DNA from 2 places in the Bradyrhizobium sp. cf659 genome. Region 1 is predicted to be linked to the other one. Evidence: predicted binding sites of a transcription regulator. Region 1 holds the regulator's gene; the other holds the start of a gene.

Evidence for each region. The regulator HrcA, encoded in region 1, represses chaperone genes, less so after heat shock. The targets are predictions, from matches to a motif close to GTTAGCACTCNCNNNNNGNGAGTGCTAAC.
Region 2: a site for HrcA is predicted at 1,823-1,851, ahead of BM118_RS02820 (co-chaperone GroES). Genes of this name have one in related genera too.

The regions. Positions count from the first base shown of each region.
Region 1 covers NZ_FOQJ01000023.1:5,494-9,969, reverse strand. Annotated here, with positions in the region: partial or broken gene BM118_RS39780 (transposase) at 1-203, shown strand, start outside; gene grpE (nucleotide exchange factor GrpE) at 349-957, opposite strand; gene hrcA (heat-inducible transcriptional repressor HrcA) at 1,055-2,143, opposite strand; gene rph (ribonuclease PH) at 2,307-3,020, shown strand; gene rdgB (RdgB/HAM1 family non-canonical purine NTP pyrophosphatase) at 3,032-3,667, shown strand; gene hemW (radical SAM family heme chaperone HemW) at 3,654-4,476, shown strand, end outside.
Region 2 covers NZ_FOQJ01000001.1:574,161-578,636, reverse strand. Annotated here, with positions in the region: gene BM118_RS02835 (alpha,alpha-trehalose-phosphate synthase (UDP-forming)) at 1-6, opposite strand, end outside; gene BM118_RS42145 (hypothetical protein) at 426-743, shown strand; partial or broken gene BM118_RS42140 (IS701 family transposase) at 766-1,203, opposite strand; partial or broken gene BM118_RS02825 (hypothetical protein) at 1,294-1,552, shown strand; gene BM118_RS02820 (co-chaperone GroES) at 1,892-2,209, shown strand; gene groL (chaperonin GroEL) at 2,353-3,993, shown strand; partial or broken gene BM118_RS02810 (ABC transporter permease) at 4,126-4,467, opposite strand.

The DNA.
Region 1 (4,476 bases):
GGACGATCGAGATCGTCGAGCGACCGCTCGGGGTCAAAGGCTTCCAGCTCCTGCCCAGGCGCTGGGTCGTCGAGCGTACCTTTGCATGGTTCGGCAGATGTCGTCGCCTCTCCAAAGACTTCGAAGGCTCCGCCGCCACCGAGCTAGCCTGGTTGCTCGCCGCCCATCTGAGGCTCCTAACTCGCCGCTTGGCCAGACCCTGAAGACGCCCACGCTTTTTGAGTCAGGCTCTGAGGAGCGCGCTTCTTCGCGCGCGTCTCGAAGGATGAAGGCCGAGCTGTTACATCGTGGCCTTCATGGTTCGAGACGCCGCGCAAGGGCGCGGCTCCTCACCATGAGGTCTGCGAGCTAGTTGGCCGACTCGTTGTTGTTCGCCGCGGGCGCAGCCTTCGCGCCGCCCTTGGCGACACCGACGAGAGCCGGACGCAGCACGCGCTCGCCGATGGTGTAGCCGGCCTGCATGACCTGCACGACCGTACCAGCGGGCACCGACGCATCAGGCACTTCGAACATCGCCTGCTGGAAGTTCGGGTCGAACTTCTGGCCCGAGGGGTCGAATTTCTTCACGCCGTGCTTTTCCAGCGCGTTGAGCAGCGAGCGCTCGGTGAGCTCGACGCCCTCGATCAGCGAGGTCAGGCCGGGATCGGCCGCGGCACGGGCCTCGGCCGGAACCGCGTCGAGCGCGCGCTGGAGATTGTCGGCGATGTCGAGCACGTCGCGGGCAAAGCCGGTGATGCCGTAGAGACGCGCGTCGGCGACCTCCTTGGTGGTGCGCTTGCGCAGATTCTCCATCTCGGCCAGCGTCCGCAGCATGCGGTCGCGCGCCTCGGCGGCTTCCTTCTGCAACAGTTCGACCGAGCCCGGCTCGGGATCGTCGGGCATGATGTAGGGTTTTGACACCACGGGCTCGCCGGTCGGCGCGGTCGTGTCTTCGGGTTGCCGGTCTCGATCGCTCATCGGCTCTCTTTTCGAATTTGTCTCAGGGATTTTTCTGGCCCGGATATCGTGCTTCGGGCGCCGAAAATCAAGCGCCCGTGATCGGCTCAAACGCCGGTCAGCCCCCCAGAAGGCGGCTGACGATGCGGGCGGCGTAGTCCACGGTCGGGATCACGCGGGCATAATTCAGCCGTGTTGGCCCGATCACGCCCAGAACGCCGACGATGTGGCCGGCGGCATCCCGATAGGGCGAGATGATGGTGGAGGAGCCCGACAAGGAGAACAGTTTGTTCTCCGAACCGATAAAGATGCGCACGCCCTCGGCGGTTTCTGCGCGGCCGAGCAGGTCGATCACGCCGCGCTTGGTCTCGAGATCGTCGAACAAGAGGCGCACCCGCTCCAGATCCTCCAGCGCGTGCAGGTCTTCCAGCAGATTGGCGTGGCCGCGGACGATGAGCTGGCGGTCCTCGTTCTCGCCGCCGGACCAGCTGGCGATACCGGCCGAAATCACCTTCTGCGTCAGCTGATCGAGCTCGGCACGGGCTTCCGCGAGCGCGGTCTCGAGCTCGAGCCGCGCCTCGGCCAGGGTCCGGCCGCGAATCCGCGCGTTGAGGAAATTGCCGGCCTCGGTGATCGCCGAAGAGGGAACTCCGGGCGGCAGCGTCAGCACGCGGTTTTCGACCTGGCCATCCTCGCCGACCAGGATCACCAGCGCCTTTTCCGGTTCCAGCCGGACGAATTCGATGTGTTTCAGCCGCGCATTGGATTTCGGCGTCAGCACCACCGCGGCGGCGCGGGTCAGGCCCGACAGCCGGGTCAGCGCCTGGTCCAGTGCCGCCTCGACCGATTGCGCCTGACCGACGGAGGTGAGCTGGCTCTGGATCGACTGCCGCTCGGCGTCATTGAGGTCGCCAACCTGCATCAAGGCATCGACGAAGAAGCGCAGGCCGAGTTCCGTCGGCAAACGGCCGGCGGAGGTGTGGGGCGCATAGATCAGGCCGAGCTGTTCCAGGTCGGCCATGACATTGCGGACCGAGGCCGGCGACAGCGGCATCGCGATCAGGCGTGAGATGTTCCGCGACCCCACCGGCTCGCCGGTCGCGAGATAGCTTTCGACGATTTGACGAAAGATGTCGCGGGAACGCTCATTCAGCTGGGCGAGGCCTGCGCGCGGCGCGATCAGATGGATCGGATCGTGATGGGCCACAGACGGCAACTCCTCTCAGATGCTTATAATTTGTCCATCCGGGAGGTCCATGACAAGCGTGGTTTTGCACTTGCCTGGGGACCGAAAAGGCCTTGCCGCTCACCCTCACCCCACCTACAAGCACCGCGAACAGCCTATTCCCGTGAGTTTTGGAGGATTTCCCATGCGGCCAAGCCGCCGTGCGCCCGACGAATTGCGCCCCGTGACGCTGGAGCGCGGCGTGGTCAAATATGCGGAAGGCTCCTGCCTGGTGAAATTCGGCGATACCCATGTGCTGGTCACCGCCACGCTGGAGGACCGCCTGCCGCCGTGGCTGAAGGGCCAGGGCCGCGGCTGGGTCACCGCCGAATACGGCATGCTGCCGCGCGCGACCTCAGAACGCACCCGCCGCGAGGCCTCCGCCGGCAAGCAGAGCGGCCGCACCGTCGAGATCCAGCGCCTGATCGGCCGCTCGCTTCGCACCATCATCAATCTCGAAGCGCTCGGCGAGCGCCAGATCACGGTCGATTGCGACGTGCTCCAGGCCGACGGCGGCACGCGCACGGCCTCGATCACCGGCGCCTGGGTCGCGCTCGCCGACTGCGTCAACTGGATGAAGGCGCGCAACATGGTCAAGGCCAACGTGCTGCGCGACAACGTCGCCGCGATCTCCTGCGGCATCTACAACGGCAATCCCGTGCTCGACCTCGACTATGCCGAGGATTCCGAGGCCGAGACCGACGCCAATTTCGTCATGACCGGCGACGGCCGCATCATCGAGGTGCAGGGCACCGCGGAGCGCGAGCCGTTCACGGAAGCCGAGTTCCTGGCGCTGATGGCGCTGGCGCGCAAGGGCGTCGCGCGCCTCGTGGACTTGCAGAAACTGGCTGTCGCGTAGTCAATAGGCCCATGCACCGCCGAATCACGGGAAAGCTCGTCATCGCCACCCACAATCCCGGCAAGCTCGCCGAGATGAAGGAGCTTTTGGCGCCTTACGGCATCGAGGCGGTGTCGGCCGGCGAGCTCGGCCTTCACGAGCCGGACGAGACCGGCAAGGATTTCCGCAGCAACGCCGCGATCAAGGCGGTCGCTGCGGCGCAGGCGTCCAGGCTTCCGTCCTTCGCCGATGATTCCGGCATCGTGGTCGACCCGCTCGACGGCGCGCCTGGCATCTACAGTGCGCGCTGGGCCGGCCCGACCAAGGATTTCACCGTGGCGATGACGCGGATCGAGCGCCTGTTGCAGGAGCGCGGCGCGACCACGCCCGACAAGCGCAAGGCGCACTTCGTCTCCGCTCTCTGCGTCGCCTGGCCCGACGATCATCTCGAAGAGGTCGAGGCGCGCGTCGACGGCACGCTGGTCTGGCCGCCACGCGGCACAGCCGGCTTCGGCTACGATCCGATGTTCCTGCCCGACGGTCACAGCCGCACCTTCGGCGAGATGACCAGCATCGAGAAGCACGGGCTGCCGCCGCTCGGCCTCGGCCTGTCGCACCGCGCCCGCGCCTTCGTGAAACTGGCGGAGATCTGCCTTGAGCCGCGCTAAGGAAGCCTTCGGCGTCTACGTGCACTGGCCGTTCTGCCTGTCGAAATGCCCCTATTGCGACTTCAACAGCCATGTCCGCCACGTCGCGATCGACGAAGCGCGCTTCGCTTCCGCCTTCGCGCGCGAGATCGAAACGACCGCGCAGCGCGCGCCCGGCCGCGAGGTCACCTCGATCTTCCTCGGCGGCGGCACGCCGTCCCTGATGCAGCCTGCGACCGTCGGCGCCGTGCTCGATGCGATCGGCAAGAACTGGACGGTGGCGAAGGACGTCGAGGTCACGCTGGAAGCAAACCCGACCAGCGTCGAGGCCACGCGCTTTGCCGGCTATCGCGCCGCCGGCGTCAACCGCGTCTCGCTCGGCGTACAGGCGCTCGACGATGCTTCGCTGAAGGCGCTCGGCCGCATGCATAGCGCGCGCGAAGCGCTGGACGCCGTCGCCATCGCGCGCCGCTCGTTCGACCGTTATTCGTTCGACCTGATCTACGCCCGCCCCGACCAGACGCCGGCGATGTGGGCCCAAGAGCTGCGTCTCGCGATCGATGAAGCGGCCGAGCATCTGTCGCTCTATCAATTGACGATCGAGGAAGGCACGCCGTTCTTCGGCCTGCACCAGGCCGGCAAACTGAAGACGCCGAATGAGGCGGTCGCGCGCGCGCTCTACGACGTCACGCAGGAGACCTGCGACAAGCTCGGCCTGCCCGCCTACGAGATATCCAATCACGCGCGGCGCGGCGCCGAGTGCCGGCACAATCTGGTCTACTGGCGCGGCGAGGAATATGCCGGCATCGGCCCCGGCGCGCACGGCCGGC
Region 2 (4,476 bases), on a different contig from region 1:
GCTCAAGCGGGTCCTCTCCGCGCTGTCAGGGCTGCGTCAAGCCGAGCCGCCAAAAGATCTCGGCGAACACGGCAACGCAAATGATCGGCCGGTGACACATCCGCCGGCGAGCACATTCACCTCGCTCCCCACGCGAAGATCCCCAAGTCCTTCCACCGAACCGATAGTTCCGTCATCAGGCAATCTCGCGCTTGAGGTCGGCGCGACGCGTGGATATCGAGCGGCAAGATCAAGGCGTTACCTGTAAAACATATAGATATTCTCGCAGTAAATACAGGATACTCTGCCGATCAGCTGAGCTGTTGGGCGCCGTCTAGAACCGATCTTCGCAGCCGCGGCATTCTCGGTACTGGAAGGATTGGCGCTGCGGATCGACCCGCGACCGACCGAATGGCGCTTACCTGCGATATGTGCGATTATATAACATGGTCAAAGAGAAAGACCGAAGGACAGCGCCGGAAGAAGAAATGGCAACCGCTCTCGACCGTTGGGACGAGGAAGGCGGAGCGCAGGAGCTGGCGTGGCCTTTACCCTATAAAGCGAGCGATTTGCGGGACGTGGAGCGCAGAGTCCTGGAATGTCTGGGTGCCGCCCTTGTCAGCGAATGGAATGATCTGCCTACTGACGTCCAACGCAGGCTCTTCGAGCACGCGGCCTCGGGAAAATCGCACGACGCCATCGTATTGAAGACGCGGATCGCCCGTTTCCTGCATGATCATAAAGGCTCCTCGCGTGTGCGCTGACACGACCTTGGCAGATTGTCCACGCCGTTGCTTTTCGCTGACCCGTCTTCTGCAGTATAGGTATCGCGGATCTGATGCCCGAACAATGAGCGCGACGATGGCGGGACGAACGGCCGGCAGGCTGGACTGAGGTGGTGGCCCGTCGATTCATTTTTGCGCCCCGTTTTGGCAATGCGGCAAGAAGGCGTAGCAATCATCGTCATAAGAGCGTGACGATAAAGACTGTGTCAGGATCATCCCTCGAAGTGATCGAGACCGAATTCCTCTTTTAGCTGTTGATGCGCTTGCTCACAGATCAATCGCTCCTTGACGGTTGCTGCCGACCGCCGCAGGCCTCTCGGCTCGTAGATTTGCGAGATAACATTTCTGCTTCCCAATGCCCGCCGATCGCCAACGCATTTTTCCACTTAGCATCAGCAAGCATCTCGTCGGCCGGCATCAACAACTAATCCGGGATGTGTATTGCCTTGTATTAATCTCGGCACAAAGAGCACGGTAAGCGGATCGCTTATAGCGCCGATGCGAAGCTGTTTCTGAAGGATAGCCGATCATGACCATGCGCTCGCGACGCGAAACGGTCACCTTCAAGCATCAAGGGCATCGACCGCCTTCTGCCTCCGGGTGCCTACGAGGTCGTCACCGATGAGGAGATGATCGAAGGATTGTCATTCGCGTCGTTTCGCCGGGTTGCCACTATGATCATGGTGCCGGCGGCGCCGCCGCGCACCTCAACGATGGAGATGATTTCCATCAGCCCGGTTGATTTGGCTGACGCGCAGCGCATTGATGCCGACGCGCCTCACGAGTGACGAGCCACTCGATCTCGACAAGCACCGCTGAATGGCTGCACAAGAAGCGACCGATGTTCGGCCTATTCTTGCGCACGTACAACGCAAAAGCCTTGCGCGCTGGGTGGCTTTCTTAAATGTGATGACCCTGCGTCCAACGACTTTCGCTCCACACAGCTGGTCTTGACCGGATCCTTAGCCGCCGCTGCCTTGGCAGGATTTCGTGACGTTCTGAGCAGAATATCATTTCGGGACGGTCTTGTTCCTCCTCCTGCGGTCGCTTATGTGCTGTTTAGCACTCGTTGGCCACGACTGCTATTTCGTCTAAAGCAAACAACAACCAGCAAATAGGAGGGCAGCATGAAATTCCGTCCGCTTCACGACCGCGTTGTGGTCAAGCGTATTGAAGCCGAAGAGAAGACCACTGGCGGAATCATCATTCCGGACAGCGCCAAGGAAAAACCCTCGCAGGGTGAAATCACGGCGGTCGGTCCTGGTGGCCGTGACGAAGCCGGCAAGCTGATTCCCATCGATCTCAAGGTTGGCGACCGCGTGCTGTTCGGCAAGTGGTCAGGCACCGAGGTCAAGCTTGATGGTCAGGAACTTCTGATCATGAAGGAAAGCGACATTATGGGCGTTCTCGTCGAGCTGCCCGCCGCCAAGAAGAAGGTCGCGTAAGCGCCAGTCAGTTTTCTTTATCCTGAGCAGTCGGCGCAGCCGGCATCTTGAAGGATGAGGCCTGTAAGTTCAAATCTCGTCACTTAAGAGCCAGCCCAGTCGCGCGGTCCTTGGGATCTGACCAGTCGAAAACGGAGATCATTATGTCGGCCAAAGAAGTCAAATTCGGCGTCGATGCCCGCGACAGGATGTTGCGCGGTGTCGAAATTCTCAACAATGCGGTCAGGGTCACGCTCGGTCCCAAGGGCCGGAACGTCGTGCTCGAGAAGTCGTTCGGCGCTCCCCGCATCACCAAGGACGGCGTCACTGTCGCCAAGGAGATCGAGCTTGAAGACAAGTTCGAGAACATGGGCGCGCAGATGGTGCGAGAAGTTGCCTCCAAGTCGGCAGATGCGGCTGGCGACGGCACCACCACCGCGACCGTGCTCGCGGCTGCGATCGTCCGTGAAGGCGCTAAGGCGGTTGCCGCCGGCATGAACCCGATGGATCTCAAGCGCGGTATCGACCTCGCGGTGGAAGCCGTGGTCGCCGACCTCGTGAAGAACTCCAAGAAGGTCACCTCGAACGAGGAAATCGCCCAGGTCGGCACCATCTCGGCTAACGGCGACGCGGAAATCGGTAAGTTCCTCTCCGACGCCATGAAGAAGGTCGGTAACGAGGGCGTTATCACGGTTGAGGAAGCCAAGTCGCTCGAGACTGAACTCGAGGTCGTCGAAGGCATGCAGTTCGACCGCGGCTACATCTCGCCGTACTTCGTCACAAACGCCGACAAAATGCGCGTCGAAATGGAAGACGCCTACATCCTCATCAACGAAAAGAAGCTATCTCAGTTGAATGAACTGCTTCCGCTGCTGGAAGCCGTCGTCCAGAGTGGCAAGCCGCTGGTGATTATCGCGGAAGACGTCGAAGGCGAAGCGCTCGCGACCCTGGTCGTGAACCGTCTGCGTGGCGGTCTGAAGGTCGCGGCCGTCAAAGCTCCCGGCTTCGGCGATCGTCGCAAGGCCATGCTGCAAGACATTGCGATCCTGACCGGCGGCCAGGCGATCTCGGAAGATCTCGGCATCAAGCTGGAGAACGTTACGCTCGCCATGCTCGGCCGCGCCAAGAAGGTGATGATCGACAAGGAGAACACCACCATCGTCAGCGGCGCCGGCAAGAAGGCCGACATCGAGGCGCGCGTCAACCAGATCAAGGCGCAGATCGAGGAAACCACCTCGGACTACGACCGTGAGAAGCTGCAAGAGCGTCTCGCCAAGCTCGCAGGCGGCGTCGCGGTGATCCGCGTCGGCGGCGCGACCGAGGTCGAGGTGAAGGAGCGCAAGGATCGCGTTGATGACGCGATGCATGCGACCCGCGCGGCCGTCGAGGAAGGCATCCTGCCGGGCGGCGGCGTCGCCCTGCTGCGTGCTTCCGAGCATCTCAAGGGGCTGCGCACCAAGAACGATGACCAGAAGACCGGCGTCGAGATCGTGCGGAAGGCGCTATCCTATCCGGCGCGCCAGATCGCAATCAACGCTGGCGAGGACGGCTCCGTCATCGTCGGCAAGATCCTGGAGAAGGATCAGTATGGCTACGGCTTTGACTCCCAGTCCGGCGAGTACGGCAACCTGGTCAGCAAGGGCATCATCGACCCGACCAAAGTCGTTCGTGTGGCGATTCAGAATGCGGCTTCTGTTGCGGCGCTGCTGATCACTACCGAAGCCATGGTGGCCGAATTGCCAAAGAAGAACGCCGGCGGTAGCGGCATGCCTCAAGGTGGCGGTATGGGTGGCATGGATTTTTAGTCCAACTCGTTCAGTGCTCAACAATAGCGAAGGCCCGGCAGAAATGCCGGGCTTTTTTGCAGGAATCAGTTCAAGCGGGCGCTCCTGCTTTCAAGTTAGCGTCAACGCCGAGCCGCCCGGTCAACGTCTCGCTTACTCGTAGCGCAGCGCTTCGATGGGATCGAGCCGAGCGGCCTTTCGCGCGGGGTAGTAGCCGAAGAATATGCCGACGGCTGCCGAGAACAGGAACCCGCCGGCAATCGCGGCCCGGGATATCGGCGCCGGCCAGCCTGTGAGGGCGGAGATGCCGACGGACAACGCCGCGCCGATGACAAATCCCAGGATGCCGCCGCTGACGCTGATGAAGATCACCTCGGCAAGAAATTGCAGCAGGACGTGCAATCTTTGGGCGCCAATCGCCATCCGTAGTCCGATCTCCTGCGTTCGCTCCGTCACCGAGACGAGCAGGATATTCATGATGCCGATGACACCCATGCCGCCGTG